Regions from separate parts of the Cupriavidus sp. 05N40 genome, predicted to be linked through region 1. Evidence: predicted binding sites of a transcription regulator. Region 1 holds the regulator's gene; each other region holds the start of a gene.
What was found. Region 1 encodes sigma-54, which starts transcription at its own class of promoters, with help from an activator protein. Its sites were predicted from a motif close to TGGCANGNAANCTGCTTT; they were not measured.

Region 1 (4,648 bases):
GCTGCGTTGTCGTCGAAGATCGACTGCGAGGTGACGCCAGTGAGTTCCATGCGGTGCTTTCGGGGGACAGGCTTTCAGGCCGGGGAGGCAACGGCCCTGTTGGCCGGGCAGGGCTTGCCCCGGCGGGTCAGGGATGCCATTGCGTCAGCAACTGGTGCACGGCATCGGGAGTGGGCAGGGTAGCGAGTCCTTCGCGCATTTCGCGGTCGGACAGCAGCTGGGCAATCTCGGAAAGGATCTCCAGGTGCTGCTGGGTAGCCTGTTCGGGCACGAGCAGGAAGATCAGCAGCGACACCGGCTTGCCGTCAGGCGACTCGAAGGGGATCGGCTCGCCCAGGCGCATGAAGGCGGCCAGGGGCTGCTTGAGGCCCTTGATGCGACCGTGCGGAATGGCAACCCCGGCTCCGAGGCCGGTCGAGCCCAGCGATTCGCGGGCGAACAGGTTGTCGGTCACGGTAGCGCGCGCTACGCCATGGTTGTTCTCGAAGAGGAGCCCGGCCTGTTCGAACACCCGCTTCTTGCTGGTGACGCTGACGTCGAGGTTGATGTTGCCGGGTGGCAGCAATTTAGCCAAACGATTCATGTGGAATGCGCAGGTTTTTCTAGTAAGCAGGCCCGTGGCCAGGAGAGGGCCGCACCAGGCAAAGGGGATAGAAAGGCTCGTGCCCTCGTTTCACCGGTTATCCCATGCCGGTGTCGGGCGTCTGGCCATTATAGAGCAGGCCCGCCCCCGCCTTGTGCATTGCAATAGCCGATGCGCGGAAGCGGTGCCGCGCGCACGGAAAAATTGCCGCGCTATTGCTTATGTATTGCACAGCATACACCGGGAGCGTGGCCTTGCGGAATCCCCTTGCGTGATTCGATACCGGCCGTAAATGCGGGAGAACGCCACAAAAATGTGCGCAAAAAAGCCGCGCATCGGGCGCGGCTTGTTCTGGTTTCAAGGGACTGACACCGACGGCCCCCTAGGTGGGCCGCCAGGCACGGTCATTGCTGCATCTGCGCTGCGGCCAATTGATACTTGACCGCTTCGCGGTCGTGGCTTTGCACGCGATCCTTGTGGCGAATCACCTGCCGGTCGAGCTTGTCGACTAGCGCGTCGATAGCGGCATACAGGTCTTCGTGATGCGCTTCGACAAAGATGTCCTTGCCCTTGAGATGTAGATTGATTTCCGCGTACTGCCGCCGGTCCTTTTCTTTTGTATTGTCGACAGATAGCAGCACACTTACGCCAATGACTTGATCGAAATGCCTGACGATACGCTCCAGTTTCGTTTCCACGTACTCACGCAGCGGGGGCGTGATGTCCAAGTGGTGTCCACTGATCTTGAAGTTCATAGCGTTTCTCCTTCTGAAAGAGTTGCATCAGGCAGGCGATGCAACTCGGCTACAAAGACTTGCGGAGATTTACGGCAGGGATTTTCAGCGCCTCGCGGTACTTGGCGACGGTACGGCGCGCCACCACGAAGCCTTGCTCGCCGAGCAGTTCGGCGATCCTGCTATCCGACAGGGGATTCCTGGGATCTTCGGCTCCTATGAGTTGCTTGATCAACGCTCGAATTGCCGTTGAAGAGGCCGCGCCGCCGGTTTCTGTGGATACGTGACTGCCGAAGAAATACTTCAGCTCGAAAGTCCCCATCGGCGTTGCCATGTATTTATTGGTTGTCACCCGAGAGATGGTGGACTCGTGTAGACCCAGTGTATCGGCAATCTCCCGCAAAACCAAGGGGCGCATCGCAATTTCCCCGTGGGTGAAGAAGTTCTTTTGACGTTCGACAATCGCTTGTGCGACGCGCAATATGGTGTCGAAGCGCTGCTGGATATTCTTGATCAACCAGCGTGCTTCCTGCAATTTTTGCTGCAGTCCGGCAGCCCCTGAATCGCCTTTTGCACCGCGCAAAATCTGCGCGTACATATCGTTGATGCGTAGCCGCGGCATCACATCCGGATTGAGTTGCGCGATCCAGCCGCCGCTCATTTTTCGCACGAAAACATCCGGCACCACGAAATCCGCCTCGGGGCGGCTATAGGCATGGCCGGGATACGGGGCGAGCGAGCGGATCAGTTCGTGCGCGGCCTTGAGGTCGGCCTCGTCGACCTGCAGCGCTTTCTTCAGGCGCGTGTAGTCGCGCACCGCGAGCAGCTCCAGGTGGCTGGTGACGATGGTCAGGGCCAGTTCGCGCTGCGGATGGGTGAGCCGGCGCAGTTGCAGCGCCAGGCATTCGGCGGCGTTGCGCGCACCTACGCCGGCCGGGTCGAAGCTCTGCAGCAGGGTCAGGACGGCGTGTACCTCGTCGATCTCGAACTCGAGTTCCTCGGGCAGTTCGGCGCAGATCTCCTCGAGCGAAGCGCTAAGGTATCCGTCGTCGTCCAGCGACTCGACCAGGAAGATCGCGAGCCCTTTGTCGCGCATGGAAATCTTCAGCGGCGCGAGTTGCTCCATCAGGTGCTCGCGCAGCGTCGGCTCGGCGTCACGCAGCTGCATCGGCGTCTTTTCGTCCTCGTCGCCCTGCGGGCGGCGGGCAAAGTCGTCGAGGCTCCAGTCGCTGCCGTAATCCTCGCCGCTGTCGGCGTAGTTGTCGTCGCCATCGGCGGCGCCGTCGGGGCGGTTCTCGCTGGTGCCCTGGCCATCGGCGGGCGCAGGCGCGGGCGCGCTCTGCAGGTTGACGGAGCCATCGGCACCCACGCGCAGCGGGCTTTCGATCCAGTCGTTTTCGCGTTCGAGCAGGGGGTTCTCGGTGAGCGCTTGCTCAACTTCCTGCTGCAGTTCGAGCGTGGACAGTTGCAGCAGCCGGATCGACTGCTGGAGTTGCGGCGTAAGCGCGAGATGCTGCGAGAGGCGGAGCTGTAGCGACGGTTTCATGCGACCTATTTTATGCGCAACTTCCATGCCGTTGGAACGGAAATTGCTATCGCTGATGCCGCCGTGATCGTTTGCAGGATGAAAGGCGACATGAACGCCGCCTGGCCGCGAATATCCCGGCTGCGCGGCAGTAGGCCGCGCCCCGCGTTACATGCGGAAGTTCTCGCCCAGGTAGACCTTGCGCACCGATTCGTTGGCAATGATGTCTTCGGGCTGGCCTGACGCCAGCACGGTGCCTTCGCTGATGATATACGCGTGGTCGCAGATGCCAAGCGTCTCSCGCACGTTGTGGTCCGTGATSAGCACGCCGATGTTGCGRGCCTTGAGGAAGCTGACGATGCGCTGGATTTCGCCCACCGCGATCGGGTCCACGCCGGCGAACGGTTCGTCGAGCAGGATGAAGCGCGGCGCGGAAGCCAGCGCACGGGCGATTTCCACGCGGCGGCGCTCGCCACCGGACAGCGACAGCGCCGGATTCTCGCGCAGGTGGGCGATCTGCAGGTCGTCGAGCAGCGAGTCCAGGCGTCGCTCGATATCCGCCTTGGACAGCGGCTTGCCGTCGTGCACCTGCAACTCGAGCACGGCGCGGATGTTCTCCTGCACGTTGAGCTTGCGGAACACCGAGGCTTCCTGCGGCAGGTAGGACAGGCCCATGCGCGCGCGCTCYTGGATSGCSAGGCCGCTGATGTGCTTGTCGTCGAGCACGATGTCGCCTTCGTCCAGCGCCACCAGCCCGACGATCATGTAGAACGAAGTGGTCTTGCCCGCGCCGTTGGGACCCAGCAGCCCGACCACCTCGCCGCTCTTCACGTCGAGCGACACGTCCTTGACCACCGTGCGCGAGCCGTAGCGCTTCTTCAGGTGGCGCACGACCAGGGTGCTGCTCTCGGTCAGGACGTTGGGCTGGGACGGTTCGGTTTGGGTAGCGGTCATGAAGGCTGAATCCGTGGATCGGGCGGCGCTGCTGCGCGCCGGCGTCAGGGGTTGGRGGGGGCAGGGGCCGGCTTGAGCGGCAGCGGACTGGCGGCGGCGCCGCTGGCGGGCTGCTCCTGGCGCGGCGAGAGCACCGCGCGCACGCGTCCGGACGGGCTGCCTGCCGTGGCGTTCTCGGCGCCGCCGGTGGCCGTGTAGAACTCGTTGCGGCTGTCGTAGGTGATCACGGCACCGCGGATCTCGTCGACCAGCTTGGCGCCGGCCAGGCGCGCCATGCGGGCGCGGCCGATCAGCTTGGAGATTTCCTGCTTGCCGTCGGACTCGATGCGGTCGCCCCAGCCGTCGATGTATTCGTCGACGTTGTCGCGCTTCTGGCGGATATAGGCCTGCTTGCCTGCCTTCGAGGTGGCCACGGCGTACTGGTAGCCCTCGGGGTCGGTGCGCACTTCGGCCGCATCGGACTTCAGCACCATGGTGCCCTTGGTCAGCACCACGTTGCCGGTCAGTACGTACACCTGCTTGACGTCGTCGTAGCTGGCATTGTCCGCCTCCAGCACCAGTGGCTTGTCGCGGTCGGCCTTCTCGGCGCGGGCGGGCGCGGCCAGCGCAAGGCCGAGCATGGCTGCCAGCGTCAGCAGGGCAGCCGTGCTGCGACGGCGACAGGACGATGTCGTCAGGAATGGATTCATATTGGCGTGGTGGCGGTTGGCGCGGGCGGCTCTGGCCCGCGGGCGGCTTCGTTTCTTGGCTGTTTCCGGGCGCGGCGCGTCAGGCTTCGTCAGGGCTGCTTCGCGGCGCTGGCCGGCGGCCCCGTAATGATGGTGCCGTGTACGTTACCCAGCAATTGTACTT
Region 2 (4,465 bases), on a different contig from region 1:
CCGGCGCGATCACGCCGGCCTGGGTCACGGTGGCGGAGAACTTCTTCAGGCAGTCCTTGTTGGCGCGGATGTCGTCGAGCTCGCCGCTTGCGCGGTAGGTCTGCGCATCGCCTTCGAAATGGCCGTAGAAGCGCACCATCTTGCATTCGAGCAGGGCCGGGCCGCCGCCTTCGCGGGCGCGCTTGATGACTTCGCCGGCAGCCTCGTGCACGGCGAAGAAATCGGTGCCGTCCACGGTCACGCCGGGAATGCCGAAGCCGGCGGCGCGGTCCACATAGCTGTCCACCGCGGTGCCGTAGTCGCGCGCGGTCGATTCGGCGTATCCGTTGTTCTCGATCACGAAGATGACCGGCAGGTTCCATACGGCGGCCAGGTTCAGGCTCTCCAGGAAGGTGCCCTGGTTGGAGGCGCCGTCGCCGGCGAAGGTGATGCCGATCTCGCCCTTGCCGCGGAACTTGGCCGCCAGCGCGGCGCCGCAGATCAGCGGCGCGCCCGCGCCGAGGATGCCGTTGGCGCCCATCATGCCCTTGGACAGGTCGGCGATATGCATGGAGCCGCCCTTGCCGTTGCACGAGCCGCCCTTGCGCCCGTAGATCTCCTTCATCATCGCCACCGGGTCCACGCCCTTGGCGATGCAGTGGCCGTGGCCGCGGTGCGTGCTGGCGATGCGGTCGCCGTCGCCGAGGTGATGCAGGATGCCAACGCCGGCGGCTTCCTCGCCGGCATAGAGGTGGACGAAGCCGGGGATGTCGCCGCGGCCGAAGTCCACGTGCAGCCGCTCCTCGAAATCGCGGATGGTGCGCATGCGGCGGTAGACGGCGAGCAGGTCTTCCTTGCCGAGGGGCAGCGTGTTCTGGCTGCTTGAGGTTGTCGTCATGTCTGTCTCCTTCACGGTTTTTGCAGTGGCGGTATGTGAGCGGGGTTACGACTGAGGGTGCGGATGCGGGTGCGGGTACGGCTGCGAGACTGGCCGGGACGCCAGGGGCGGCGCCGCATGCGAAGGCGGCGCCTGCGCGCTCGGCGCGCGGCCGCCGCGCATCAGCCCGGCGGCGGCGGCGTAGCGCATGCAGGCCGCCACGTCGATGCTGAGGAAGGCGCGCTCGCGCAGCGTCACGGTGACTTCGTCTTGCTCGCCGAACACCAGCTCGCGCTCGCCGTCCAGCGCGACGACGCCGCTGCGCTGGCGCACGCGGTGCGGCACGCCGTCGGTCAGGCGCTCCCAGCCTGCGATGGGCACCGCGCTGAGCAAGCCAGGCGCGATCGGCGCGCGCAGTTCGAAGCGGCCTGCGCCGGCAGCCGCCAGCTCGATGGCCAGCCCGCCGGATTCGTGCCGGCCCACCGGGTCGAGCAGGCCGCCGATGGCGGACAGGCCGATGGCCTGCGGATCGGCGAAGGCGAGGTACACGGCGCCCAGCGTCTCGGTCTTCCACAGGGCGCGCGCGCCGATGAAGTGCTCGTGGGAGATGACCGCATCCACCAGCGCAATATCGCGGCGCACCTCGTTCGTGCCGGCGATGCAGATGTCCAGCCGCTTGTTGCCGGCCAGCGAGTGCGCCGCCGGAATGCGCCCGCTGGCGAACAGGCCGGTGGCGAGCCCGGTGATGGTGGCCTCGCGCATTTCGGGATAGGCGTTGTTGGTGCCGGTGGAGATGCCGGCGATCGGCACGTCGCCGCATTCGCGCACCACGGCGCGGTGGGTGCCGTCGCCGCCGAGCACGATGATGGCGGACACCCCCGCTTCGCGCAGCATGCGCGCGGCCAGGAAGGTGTCGTCCACGCGGGCGGTGACCGGCATGTCGAGGTACTCCACCCCGGGCAGCGCTGCGTCCGGCCCCTGGCGACGCGCGAGGTGCCGCGCCAGCAGCACGCGCATGCCCTCGCGGTCCGGCATCATCAGCACGCGACCCACGCCGCAGGCGGCCAGCGCGGCCAGCAGGCGCAGCACGATATTGACGCGGTCGGCCAGTTGCAGCGTGTTGGCGTTGGCGATCACGCGGCGGATATCGCGCGCCGAGACCGGATTGGCGATGATGCCCACCAGGGGCCGTTCGGCCAGCGTCTGCTCACCCATGCGTGTCTCCTGCCGTCTTGTCTTGTGACAGGCATATCGCAATGGGCGTGCCACCCGCCGGACACGCGCGCAGGGCAGGAAAAGCGCGGGATTACCCGCAGGAAAAAGGGACTTTGGCCGGGCGTGGCGGCGCACCGCGTGACAGGTGTCACAGCATCAGGTGTACGGCCGCTGGACAGGTGTCGCGAGGCGCGGGGCGCAGCGCGGCGCCGCGCTCAGTCGTGCGCCGCGTCGCGCTGGTTGGGGGACGCGATGCCGTAGCGCGCCATGCGCCGGTACAGCGTCATGCGGCTCACGCCGATCTGGCGTGCCACCGCGCTGAGGTTCCAGCCGGCGGCGCGCAGATATTGCATCAGCAACATCGCTTCGGGCGGCAGCTGGTGCGGATCGAAGCCGGGTGCCGGCGACGCCATCGCCGGCACCTGGACCGGGACCGGCTGCGCCATGGTGGCGGCCGGCGCCGCCGGCGCGGCCGCCGTGGCAAGCAGGCCTTGCTGGCGCGCCGCCGCGCCAATGCCTTCGGGCAGGTCTTCCACCTCGATATGTCCGTCGGTGCAGATCGCGCGCGCATACTCGAGCGCGTTGCGCAGTTCGCGCAGGTTGCCGGGCCAGGCATGCGCGTGCAGGCGCGCGCGCGCCGCCGGCGACAGGCTGACGGCGCCGGCGCCGGCGCCGATGCCAGTGCCAGTGCCAGTGCCAGTGCCAGTGCCAGTGCCAAGCATCTTGCCGATCAGCCAGTCGAGGTCCGAGCGCTCGCGCAGCGGCGGCAGCATCAGGCGGGCGCCGTTGAGCCGGTAGTAGAGGTCTTCGCGGAAGCGGCCGCTGCTCACCAGCTGGTCCAGCGGATGGTGGGTGGCGGAGATCACGCGCACACTGACCGGCACCGGCCGCGCCGCGCCGATGGCCAGCACCTCGCCTTCGGCCAGCACGCGCAGCAGGCGCGATTGCAGCTCGCGCGGCATGTCGCCGATCTCGTCGAGGAACAGGGTGCCGCCGTCCGCTTCCTGGATGAGGCCGCGCTTGGGCCGCGAGCCGGCGCCCGAGAAGCTGTTGGGCAGGTGGCCGAACAGCTCGCTCTCGATCAGCGATTCGGGGATCGCCGCGCAGTTCACCGCCACGAAGGGCCCCTGGCGGCGTCCGCTGGACTGGTGCAGCGCCTTGGCGAGATATTCCTTGCCGCTGCCGGTCTCGCCGTTGATCAGCAGGTTGATCGGGGAGTCGACCAGCTTGGCGGCGCGCAGCAATTGCTGCTGCAGCGCGTCATCGCCGCCGCACAGGGCCGCCAGCGGCGCTTGCAGCGGCGGGCTGCGCACGGCGGCGGCCGGCTGCCAGCGCAGGGCCGGCGGCATCACGCTCAGGTAGAGCCGCGTGCCGCTGCGCGACAGGGCCAGCGCGCGCTGCTCGCTCGGGCGCGAATGCACGAAGCGGCCCAGTTCGTCGAGGCGCGCGTCGAACAGCGCCTCGAAGGCCATGCCAAGCAGGGGCGCCCCGCCCAGGCCGGGTTCGGCCCCCAGCATCTGCTGCGCGCGGCGGTTGTGCCCGACCACGCGGCCGCCGGCGTCGAGCGCGAGCAGGTATTCCGGGTTCACGTCGACGAATTCCGGCGCGGCATTGAGCTTGAGGATCCAGTCTTCGCGATGGCTGCGCAGGAAGCTGGCGTTCTCGATATGGCTGGCGTAGATGCGCACCATCTGCAGCGCCAGGCCCTGGCTGTCCTTGGCCTGCGGCGAGGTCAGCGCGGAGATGTCGAGGATGGCGCAGAGGCTGCCGTGCGAATCGAACAGCGGCGCGGCGGTGCAGGTCAGCGGGATATGGGTGGCGTCGAAATGGTCGGCCTGGTGCACGGTCAGCGCCTGCCCGGTGGCCAGCGCGGTGCCCACCGCGCAGGTGCCGGCGCCGGCCTCGCTCCACTGCGCGCCCAGGTACAGGCCGGCGCGGCGCAGGCGCGCATCGGCACTGGCGTCGCCGAGGTAGTCCACCGTCACGCCCTGCGCGTCGGTGAGCAGCACCACGTAGCCCATGCCGGCGACCTGGCTGTACAGCGTCTGCAGCCCGTGGCGCGCGATGCGGGCGAAATCGTCGATGCGCTGCTGGTGCTCGCGCAGGCGCGTCTGCGGCAGGATGCAGGCCTGCTGCATGCGCGCCGGGTCCAGGCCGTACTGGTGCACGCAGCGCCGCCAGGAGTTCTGGATGATGGTCTCGGGCGCGCGCGGCAACAGCGCGCCGGCGTGCGTGGTGAGCTGCACTACCGCATCGATGTGCTCGCGTTGCCGCAGGTCCATCGTCGTCTCCTTGTCGTCTCCCGGCCTGGCGCCGTCGCCGGCTCTATGTGCCTCTGGAATGACGGGCGGCCGGGAATCCTAATGTATCCGACAGGGAGCCGCTTGGGCAAAC
Region 3 (9,153 bases), on a different contig from region 1:
TCGCCCGAACGCTGTAGCAGTTCGTCGCTCCTTCTTTTCCTACGTGGGCGTGACATGGGCGCTCTCCAATGACGAAGATGTGAACCGGTCTGCAATACCACGATGGCTTACGCAATGGTGGCATCGACTGTGCAGCAACTGGCCGACTGCTGCATTGGTTCGCCATCTTCATACCGGTTCCCGGTCTGCCACTGGTTCGCTATCCAAGTCAAGACTTCCGGTGGCACTGTATGTATTCATAGACACAATATCAGCATCTCGGGCTTGCACATCACCATGATCTCCGGTCTCTGTTCCACGCTGGCGGCCTGGCTATGGCGGCATTCCTTCGGCCTGGGGCGCTGGCTGCGCCGGCCCTTGCCGCTGTGGTGGCCGGCGCGGCGCGCGGCGCTGGTGGTGGCGGTGCTGGCGGCCTTCGCCTACAGCTTGCTGGCGGGCATGCAGGTGCCGGCCCAGCGCACCGTATCGATGCTGGCGGTGGCGGCGCTGGCGCTGTGGAGCGGACGCGCGCCGCCGGCCTCGCTGGTGCTGGCCTGGGCCGCGTTCGTGGCGGTCGCGCTCGATCCGTGGGCGGTATTGTCGCCGGGGTTCTGGCTTTCGTTCGGCGCGGTGGGCGTGATCTTCCTGTGCGCCACGGCGCCCGCCCGCGGGCCCGGAGCGTCGCGGTGGCAGCGCGCGCGCCACGCGCTGGCGCAGGCCGCGCGCACGCAATGGGTCGTGACCATCGGCCTGGTGCCGCTGACCCTGCTGTTGTTCCAGCAGGTTTCCGTGATCTCCCCGCTGGCGAATGCGGTGGCGATTCCGCTGATCAGCCTGCTGGTGACGCCGCTGGCACTGCTTGCGGCTGCCTTGCCGGCACCGGCGGCCGGCTGGCTGCTGGCGCCGGCGCACTTGCTGCTGGACTGGCTGATGGTTGCGCTCGAGGCGATGGCGGCGCCGCCGTGGGCGGTCTGGCAGGCGGCGCGCGCCGGCCCGCTGGCGGTTGCCCTGGCGCTGGCCGGCGCGCTGGTGTTGCTGGCCCCGATGCGCTGCGGACTGCGTGCGCGCCTGCACGGCGCCATGTTGTTGTTGCCGATGGTGCTGGCCGGGCGGCAGCCGGTGGCGCATGGCGAATTCCGCGCCACCGCGCTCGATATCGGCCAGGGCACCGCGGTCCTGGTGGAGACGCGCTCGCACGTGCTGCTCTACGACGCCGGGCCAGCCTATGGCTGGGGCGCCGACGCGGCGCAGCCGGGCAACAGCGCCGGTGCGCGCGTCATCGTGCCTTACCTGCGCGGCGCCGGCGTGCGCGCGCTCGACCGCCTGGTGATCAGCCATGAAGACGCCGACCATGCCGGCGGCGCGCGCGACGTGATGGCGGCGCTGCCGGTGCAGGCAGTGCTGACGGCCGCGCCAGCGGCGCACCCGCTGCTGGTGCTGCCCCCCGGCATGGCATTGCCCGCTGTCGGTCCCTGCGCGGCGGGGCAGGCGTGGGAATGGGACGGCGTACGCTTTTCGATGTTGCATCCGCTGCCGCAGGCGGCAGGCAATGCCGCGTTCGACAGCAATGCGCGTTCGTGCGTACTGAAGGTGGCGGGCAGCGGGCGCAGCCTCTTGCTGACCGGAGACATCGGCCGGCGCGATGAGGCCGCCTTGCTGGCGCGCCTGCCGGGGCAAGACCTGCGCGCGGACTTCCTGCAGGTGCCGCACCATGGCAGCGGCACCTCATCGAGCGCGTCGTTCCTGGCCGTGGTGGCGCCCGAGCTGGCGTTGTTCCAGCTCGGCCACGGCAACCGCTACCGGCATCCGCGCGCGGACGTGTGGGAGCGCTACGCCTCGCGCGAGATCGCCCGCTACCGCAGCGACGAGACCGGCGCGGTGCAGATCACGACGCGGGGCGGCGCTTACGCGCTGCAGGCTTACCGTCAGCACGAGCGGCGCTACTGGCGCGCGGCGCCGCCTGCGCCCCGTTGACCTGGGCGGGTTCGGCCTGGGCGATGCGGCGCTCGCGCAGGTGGGCCTTGGCGCGCTGCAGGCCGGCAGAGACAATGTCGGCACGCTCCAGCGCAACGCCCGCCGCCAGCACGTCGCCCAGCACCAGGTGGCAGATGCGCGAGGTCATCGGGGTGTAGACCTCGCTGTCTTCCTCGACGTCGGAGAACACGCAGACATCGGCCAGCTTGGCCAGCGGCGAGCCGCTGTGCGTCAGCGCCAGCACGCTGGCGCCGCTCGCGCGGGCCAGCGTGGCGGCGGCCAGCATGTCCCAGGTGCGGCCGCTGTTGGACACCAGCACGGCAACGTCGCCCGGGCCGAGCAGGGCGGCGGACATGCTGAACACGTGCGAATCCGAGTAGGCGGTGGTGGGGATGCCGAGGCGGAAGAACTTGTGCTGGATGTCCAGCGCGACGATGCCGGAATTGCCGCAGCCATAGAACTCGATGCGATGCGCCGCGGCGAGCAGCTTGATGCCGTGCTCGATCTGATCCGCGGACAGCGCGTTGCGCACCGTCATCAGGGTGGCGATGGTGCGGTCGAACACCTTGCCGGCGATATCGGCGGGGCGGTCCTCGGCCTTGACGTCCTGGTGCACGAAGGGCGTGCCGCCACCGACGTTCTGGGCGAACTGCAGCTTGAACTCGCGGAAGCCGTCGTAGCCGAGCGCGGCGCAGAAGCGCGCGATGGTGGGTTGCGAGACGCCCGCGCGTTCGGCCAGTTCGGGCATGGACAAGCGGATCACGCTGGCGCCGTGGCGGGTCACGTAATCCGCCAGGCGGCGTTCGGAGGGGCGAAGCGTGTCGTAGACAGCAAGAATTCGGTCGCGCATGGTGGGGGAGGCCGGTGTTGGCGTGCCGGCGATTTCGTCGGGCATGCCTGCCGGATTCATGTGCCGGCGGTTCGATGAGTATGTAGATATTCTACATAAATGGCGATGGAATGCCGCGCCTGTGAGCCCGCGTTTCTGCTAGGGATTTCACCTATTCCGGCCATATTTGAGGATTAGTCGACGCATTGTGATCCATGCGCGAGATGCTTTTGTCGATCCTTTCTATATAATGTAGAAAATCTACAAGAAAACACGTTCACGGATCTACAAACCAGGAACTCCCACGAATGTCGCAAGCCCTCCATTCCGAAGTGCAGGCCGTCACCGCGCGCGTGGTCGCGCGCAGCCAGCGCGGTCGCGCTGCCTACCTGGCGCGCTGCGAGCGGGCCCAGCAAGAACTGGGGCCGCTGCGTGGCTTGTCGTGTGCCAACGTGGCGCACGGCATCGCTGCGCTGCCCGCGCATGACAAGCTCAAGCTGCGGGTCGAACATGCCGCCAATCTCGGCATTGTCACGGCCTACAACGACATGCTTTCCGCCCACCAGCCGTACGAGCGCTATCCCGGCGTGATCCGCGAGGCCGCCCGCGCGGTGGGCGCGGTGGCGCAGGTGGCGGGCGGCGTGCCGGCGATGTGCGACGGCATCACGCAAGGCAATGCCGGCATGGAGCTGTCGCTGTTCTCGCGCGACGCCATCGCCATGGCCACGGCGGTATCGCTGTCGCACAACACCTTCGACGCCGCCGTGATGCTTGGCGTGTGCGACAAGATCGTGCCGGGCCTGCTGATGGGCGCGCTGCAGTTCGGCCACCTGCCGGTGGTGTTCGTGCCGGCCGGGCCCATGGCGACGGGCCTGTCCAACAAGGAAAAGGCGCGCGTGCGCCAGCTCTACGCGACCGGACAGGTTGGCCGCGAAGCCTTGCTGGAGGCAGAGTGCGAGGCCTATCACGGGGCCGGCACCTGCACCTTCTACGGTACCGCCAACAGCAACCAGTTCCTGATGGAGATCATGGGCCTGCATATGCCGGGCTCGGCCTTCGTCCATCCGGACAGCGGCCTGCGCGACGCGCTGACCGCGGCCGCCGCGCAGCGCGCGCTGGCGCTCACGGCCCGTGGCCCGGACTACCTGCCGCTGGCACGCATCGTCGACGAACGCGCGGTGGTCAACGCCATCGTCGGCCTGCTGGCCACCGGTGGCTCGACCAACCACACCATCCACCTGGTGGCGATGGCACGCGCGGCCGGGATCGTGATCGACTGGGACGATTTCGACCGCCTGTCGCGCATCACGCCGCTGCTGGCACGGGTCTATCCCAACGGCTCGGCCGACGTGAACCATTTCCATGCCGCCGGCGGCGTGGCCTACGTGATCCGCCAGCTGCTCGCAGCCGGGCTGCTGCACGAAGACGTGGAAACCGTGGCCGGCCGCGGGTTGGCGCGCTATACGCAGGAACCGGTCATGACCGACGGCGTGCTGCGGTGGCGCGACGGCCCCACCGCCAGCGGCGACGCGGCGGTGCTGGCCAGCGCGGTCGAGCCGTTCTCGCCCGAAGGCGGGCTGCGCCTGCTGCAGGGCAATCTCGGCCGCGGCATGATCAAGGTGTCGGCGGTGGCGCCCGAGCACCGCGTGGTGGAGGCGCCGGCGCGCGTGTTCGATTCGCAGGAAGGCCTGCAGGCCGCCTTCGAGGCCGGCGAGCTGACCGGCGACATGGTCGCGGTGGTGCGCTTCCAGGGGCCCAACGCCAACGGCATGCCCGAACTGCACCGCCTCACGCCGGTGCTGGGCTCGCTGCAGGACGCCGGGCACAAGGTCGCGCTGGTGACCGACGGCCGCATGTCGGGCGCCTCCGGCAAGGTGCCGGCGGTGATTCATGTGTGTCCGGAGGCGCTTTCTGGCGGACCGCTGGCGCGCGTGCGCGACGGTGACCGCATCCGCGTCGACGCTGTCGCCGGCACGCTCGAATGGCTTGGCGGCGCGCCCGGCGAATCCGCGCTCGAGGCGCGCGCGCTGGCGCCCTCGCCGGACGACGACTTCGCCAGTTTCAGCGTCGGCCGCGGCCTGTTCGGGCTGTTCCGCCGCCATGCGCGGATCGCCGAAGAGGGCGGCAGCGCGCTCGACCTGTCCGAGGCCGACGCGCCTGGCGCTGTCCAAACCGCCGTGGCCGTCGCACAATAGGCCGCGCCCCGGGCAATTCATCCGTTTTGTGCCCCTGTCCGCCGTCCGGCGGGCAGGGGCGACCCCAAGCCTGCGCACGCCAGACCTATCATGGAACATGGCTGCAGGGACGGGCGGTTTCCAGGAACCACCCGTCGCACGGCGCGGGGACTACCGACAAGGATGGGAAAACCATCCGATCACGATCGTTGGAGCAGACATGATCTACATCCTGATGGGCGTTTCCGGCAGCGGGAAAACCACGGTCGGCCAGTTGCTGGCCAAGAACCTGCATTGCGGCTTCCATGACGCCGATGAATTCCACAGCGCGGCCAACAAGGAGAAGATGCATAACGGCATCCCCCTGACCGACGAAGACCGCTGGCCCTGGCTGGCCGCCATGCGCGCGGCGATCGACGCGGCCCGCGCCGAGGGCCGTACCCATGTGTTCACCTGCTCGGCGCTGCGCCAGGTCTACCGCGACCGCCTGTTGCCGTCCGAGGGCGGCGTGACCTTCGTCTATATGAAAGGCGACGCCGCGGTGATCGGCGGGCGCCTGTCCGAGCGCAGCGACCACTTCTTCAACCCGGCCTTGCTGCAAAGCCAGTTCGAGACGCTGGAAGAGCCGAGCGACGCGCTGGTGCTCGATATCCGGCAGACGCCGGAGGCGCTGGTGCAGCGCATCCTGGCCCAGGTGCCCGCGACCGCGGCGGTGCGCTAGGGGGGTGACTCCGGTCCGGGGCGCGCTTTTCCCCTTGGGCGCGCCGGGGCTGGCAGGCATCTTGCTACATATATCATCGATGGCGCGGACGCTTGCTGCTTGCGGCTTTCGTGGCCATGGGTATCATCCCAATCAGGACAGCACTTCGACGCATGACGCATGGCCAGCGGCTTCGCCGGCCCGGGTGGTGGCCTCGAAATGCTGTGCCGGGAAGAACAAGCCAATCAAAACGGGATCGCCGGCAGCTTGGGCGGCGCCCAAATCATGGGGGAACGGCCATCATGGCGGCGCGGTTTTTCGACGAGATGCTCGATTGGCAAGATGGCGTGGCAGCGGCAATCCACGCGGGGCAGCCCCTGCCGGCAGGGGCGGTGCGCGGGCACTACAAGCAGTTCGCGGACTGGCTGGCGCGCCAGTCCGAAGGAACCATGGGCAACAAGCGCGCGGAGGCGGACCTGATCTTCCGGCGCGTGGGCATCACCTTCGCTGTCTACGGCGACAAGGACGAGTCCAACAGCGGCACCGAGCGCACCATTCCGTTCGACGTGATTCCCCGCATCTTTCCCGCCAGCGAGTGGGCCACGCTGGAGCGCGGGCTGCGCCAGCGCGTATCGGCGCTGAACCGCTTCATCCATGACATCTACCACGGCCAGGACATCATCCGCGCCGGCGTGATCCCGCCCGACCAGATCTACAACAACGCCCAGTACCGGCCAGAGATGCTCGGCATCGACGTGCCGCGCGACATCTACGCCCACGTGGCCGGCATCGACGTGGTGCGCGCGGGCGAGGGCGAGTTCTACGTGCTGGAAGACAACCTGCGCGTGCCCTCCGGCGTGTCCTACATGCTGGAAAACCGCAAGATGATGATGCGGCTGTTCCCGGACCTGTTCGCGCGCAACCGCGTGGCGCCGGTGGCCCACTATCCCGACCTGCTGCTCGACATGCTGCGCGGCGTCTCGCCGCAGAACATCGCCGATCCGACCGTGGTGGTGCTCACGCCGGGCATGTACAACTCGGCCTACTTCGAGCACGCCTTCCTCGCGCAGCAGATGGGCGTGGAACTGGTCGAGGGCAGCGACCTGTTCGTGCAGGACGAGCACCTCTACATGCGCACCACGCAGGGGCCGCAGCGCATCGACGTGATCTACCGTCGCGTCGACGACGATTTCCTCGATCCGCTCGTGTTCCGTCCCGACTCCACGCTGGGCGCGGCGGGGCTGCTGTCGGTCTACCGTGCCGGCAACGTGACCATCTGCAATGCCATCGGCACCGGCGTGGCCGACGACAAGTCGATCTACCCCTACGTGCCCGACATGATCCGCTTCTACCTCGGCGAGGAAGCGATCCTCAACAACGTGCCGACCTATATGTGCAGGCGCCCCGACGACCTGCAGTACGTGCTCGACCACATGGACGAACTGGTGGTCAAGGAAACCCACGGCGCCGGCGGCTACGGCATGCTGGTGGGGCCCGCCGCCACGCGCGCGGAGATCGACACTTTCCGTGAAGTGGTGCGCGCGCGTCCGGAGCAGTACATCGCGCAGCCCACGCTGGCGCTGTCGACCTGCCCGACCTACGTGGAAGCGGGCATCGCGCCGCGCCATATCGACCTGCGGCCCTTCGTGCTGTCGGGCAAGGATGTGCGCATGGTGCCGGGCGGGCTGACGCGCGTGGCCTTGCGCGAAGGCTCGCTGGTGGTCAATTCGTCGCAGGGCGGCGGCACCAAGGACACCTGGGTGCTGGAGCGCTGAAGCGCCGGAATGGCCGGATGCGGGGCGCGCCAGGCGTGCCCGCGGATTGTTGGGATTGCCGCGCCGCCGCTGTCCATGCGCGGGCGGCGTGGACGAACAGCGCAGTACGAGGGGACTGACCATGCTAAGCCGCACCGCCGACCATCTGTTCTRGATGGCGCGCTATACCGAACGCGCGGAGAACACCGCGCGCATGCTCGACGTGAACTACCAGACTTCGCTGCTGCCGCAATCGGCGGAAGTGGCGGAGCAGGGCTGGTGGGCGATGCTCGACATTTCCGAGCTGACCGCCGTGTTCGACAACAAATACGGCCTGCTCACGCGCGACGATGTGATCGACTTCATGGTGCGCGACATGACCAATCCGTCGTCGATCATGAGCTGCCTGCGCGCTGCCCGCGAGAACGCGCGCGCGGTGCGCGGCTCGCTCACCACCGAGGTCTGGGAAACCATCAACACCACCTGGCTCGATGTGCAGCGCCTGATCGCAGATGGCGTGCTGTGCGAGGACCCGGCGCAGTTCTTCGAGTGGGTCAAGTTCCGCTCGCACCTGGCGCGCGGCGTGCAGTTCGGCACCATGCTCAAGGACGACGCCTTCCACTTCATGCGGCTGGGCACCTTCCTCGAGCGCGCTGACAATACCGCGCGGATCCTCGACGTGAAGTTCCAGGCCAGCACCGTCGACGACAGCGATCCCAACCGCGACGCCAACGATTTCTATCACTGGGCGGCGGTGCTGCGCTCGGTGTCGGGGTTCGAGGTCTACCGCAAGATCTACCGCACGGTGATCACGCCCGAGCGCGTGGCGGAGCTGCTGGTGCTGCGCCCGGACATGCCGCGTTCGCTGGTGTCGAGCCTGGACGAGGTGGTGGCGATCCTGGCGCTGGTGGGCAACCAGCATTCCTCGGAGACCGAGCGGCAGGCTGGTAAACTCCACGCCGATTTGAAATACGCGCGCATCGACGACATCTTCGCCGTCGGCCTGCACGCTTACCTGACCAGTTTCCTAGAGCGCATCGGCGACCTCGGCAACGGCATCAGCCGGGATTTCCTCGTGCCGCTGCTGGCTGCCTGAACCACTCGCGTGGTAGTCGCGCCGGCCTCGCCATATCGTGAAATACAAGATCCATCACAAGACCGTCTACCGCTATGCCGAGCCGGTCCGCCGCAGCGTGCACGAACTGCGCCTGGCACCGCGCTCGGGGCCGCTCCAGACCGTGCGGGAGTGGCACCTGTCGGTGCCGGGCAACCTGTCCGAGGCGCGCGACGGTTTCGGCAATATCGTGCACAGCTTCACCGTCGCCGGTCCGGCCCGGACCCTGGTGATCGAAGCCAGCGGCGTGGTGGAAGTGACGCCGGCGGCGGGCGGCAGCGCGCCGCTGTTCTGCGATGCGCCGCCCGCGGGCGAGGCGCGCGTGTCGCCGCTGTATTACCTGGGCGGCACGCCGCTGACCGCGGCCGAACCCGAGATGATCCGCTTTGCCGCGCCTTACCTCGCGGCGGGGCATGAGGTGCCTGCGCTGCTGGCGCTGGCCGGCGGCATTGCCGAGCGCGTGCGCTACGTGCCCGACAGCACCGATGTCGGCACTTCGGCCAGCGAGGCGTTCGCGCTGGGCGGCGGCGTCTGCCAGGACCAGGCGCAGGTGATGGTGGCATGCTGCCGCGCCCTCGGCGTGCCGGCGCGCTATGTCAGCGGTTATTTCTACGACCCTGCGGCCGCGG

Region 2: a site for sigma-54 is predicted at 2,107-2,124, ahead of AC1DO7_RS00490 (ATP-NAD kinase family protein). Genes of this name have one in related genera too.
Region 3: a site for sigma-54 is predicted at 5,728-5,745, ahead of AC1DO7_RS30685 (circularly permuted type 2 ATP-grasp protein). Genes of this name have one in related genera too.

The regions. Positions count from the first base shown of each region.
Region 1 is NZ_JBFTND010000028.1:38,599-43,246, reverse strand. It holds partial or broken gene AC1DO7_RS09080 (HPr(Ser) kinase/phosphatase) at 1-50, opposite strand, end outside; gene ptsN (PTS IIA-like nitrogen regulatory protein PtsN) at 128-583, opposite strand; gene hpf (ribosome hibernation-promoting factor, HPF/YfiA family) at 988-1,338, opposite strand; gene AC1DO7_RS09065 (RNA polymerase factor sigma-54) at 1,388-2,863, opposite strand; gene lptB (LPS export ABC transporter ATP-binding protein) at 3,011-3,796, opposite strand; gene lptA (lipopolysaccharide transport periplasmic protein LptA) at 3,841-4,485, opposite strand; gene lptC (LPS export ABC transporter periplasmic protein LptC) at 4,575-4,648, opposite strand, start outside.
Region 2 is NZ_JBFTND010000001.1:105,764-110,228, reverse strand. It holds gene AC1DO7_RS00495 (thiamine pyrophosphate-dependent dehydrogenase E1 component subunit alpha) at 1-877, opposite strand, end outside; gene AC1DO7_RS00490 (ATP-NAD kinase family protein) at 923-2,071, opposite strand; gene AC1DO7_RS00485 (sigma-54-dependent Fis family transcriptional regulator) at 2,287-4,353, opposite strand.
Region 3 is NZ_JBFTND010000175.1:1,146-10,298, forward strand. It holds gene AC1DO7_RS30660 (hypothetical protein) at 1-56, opposite strand, end outside; partial or broken gene AC1DO7_RS30665 (DNA internalization-related competence protein ComEC/Rec2) at 244-1,953, shown strand; gene AC1DO7_RS30670 (MurR/RpiR family transcriptional regulator) at 1,865-2,803, opposite strand; gene edd (phosphogluconate dehydratase) at 3,091-4,977, shown strand; gene AC1DO7_RS30680 (gluconokinase) at 5,177-5,677, shown strand; gene AC1DO7_RS30685 (circularly permuted type 2 ATP-grasp protein) at 5,959-7,431, shown strand; gene AC1DO7_RS30690 (alpha-E domain-containing protein) at 7,553-8,506, shown strand; gene AC1DO7_RS30695 (transglutaminase family protein) at 8,544-9,153, shown strand, end outside.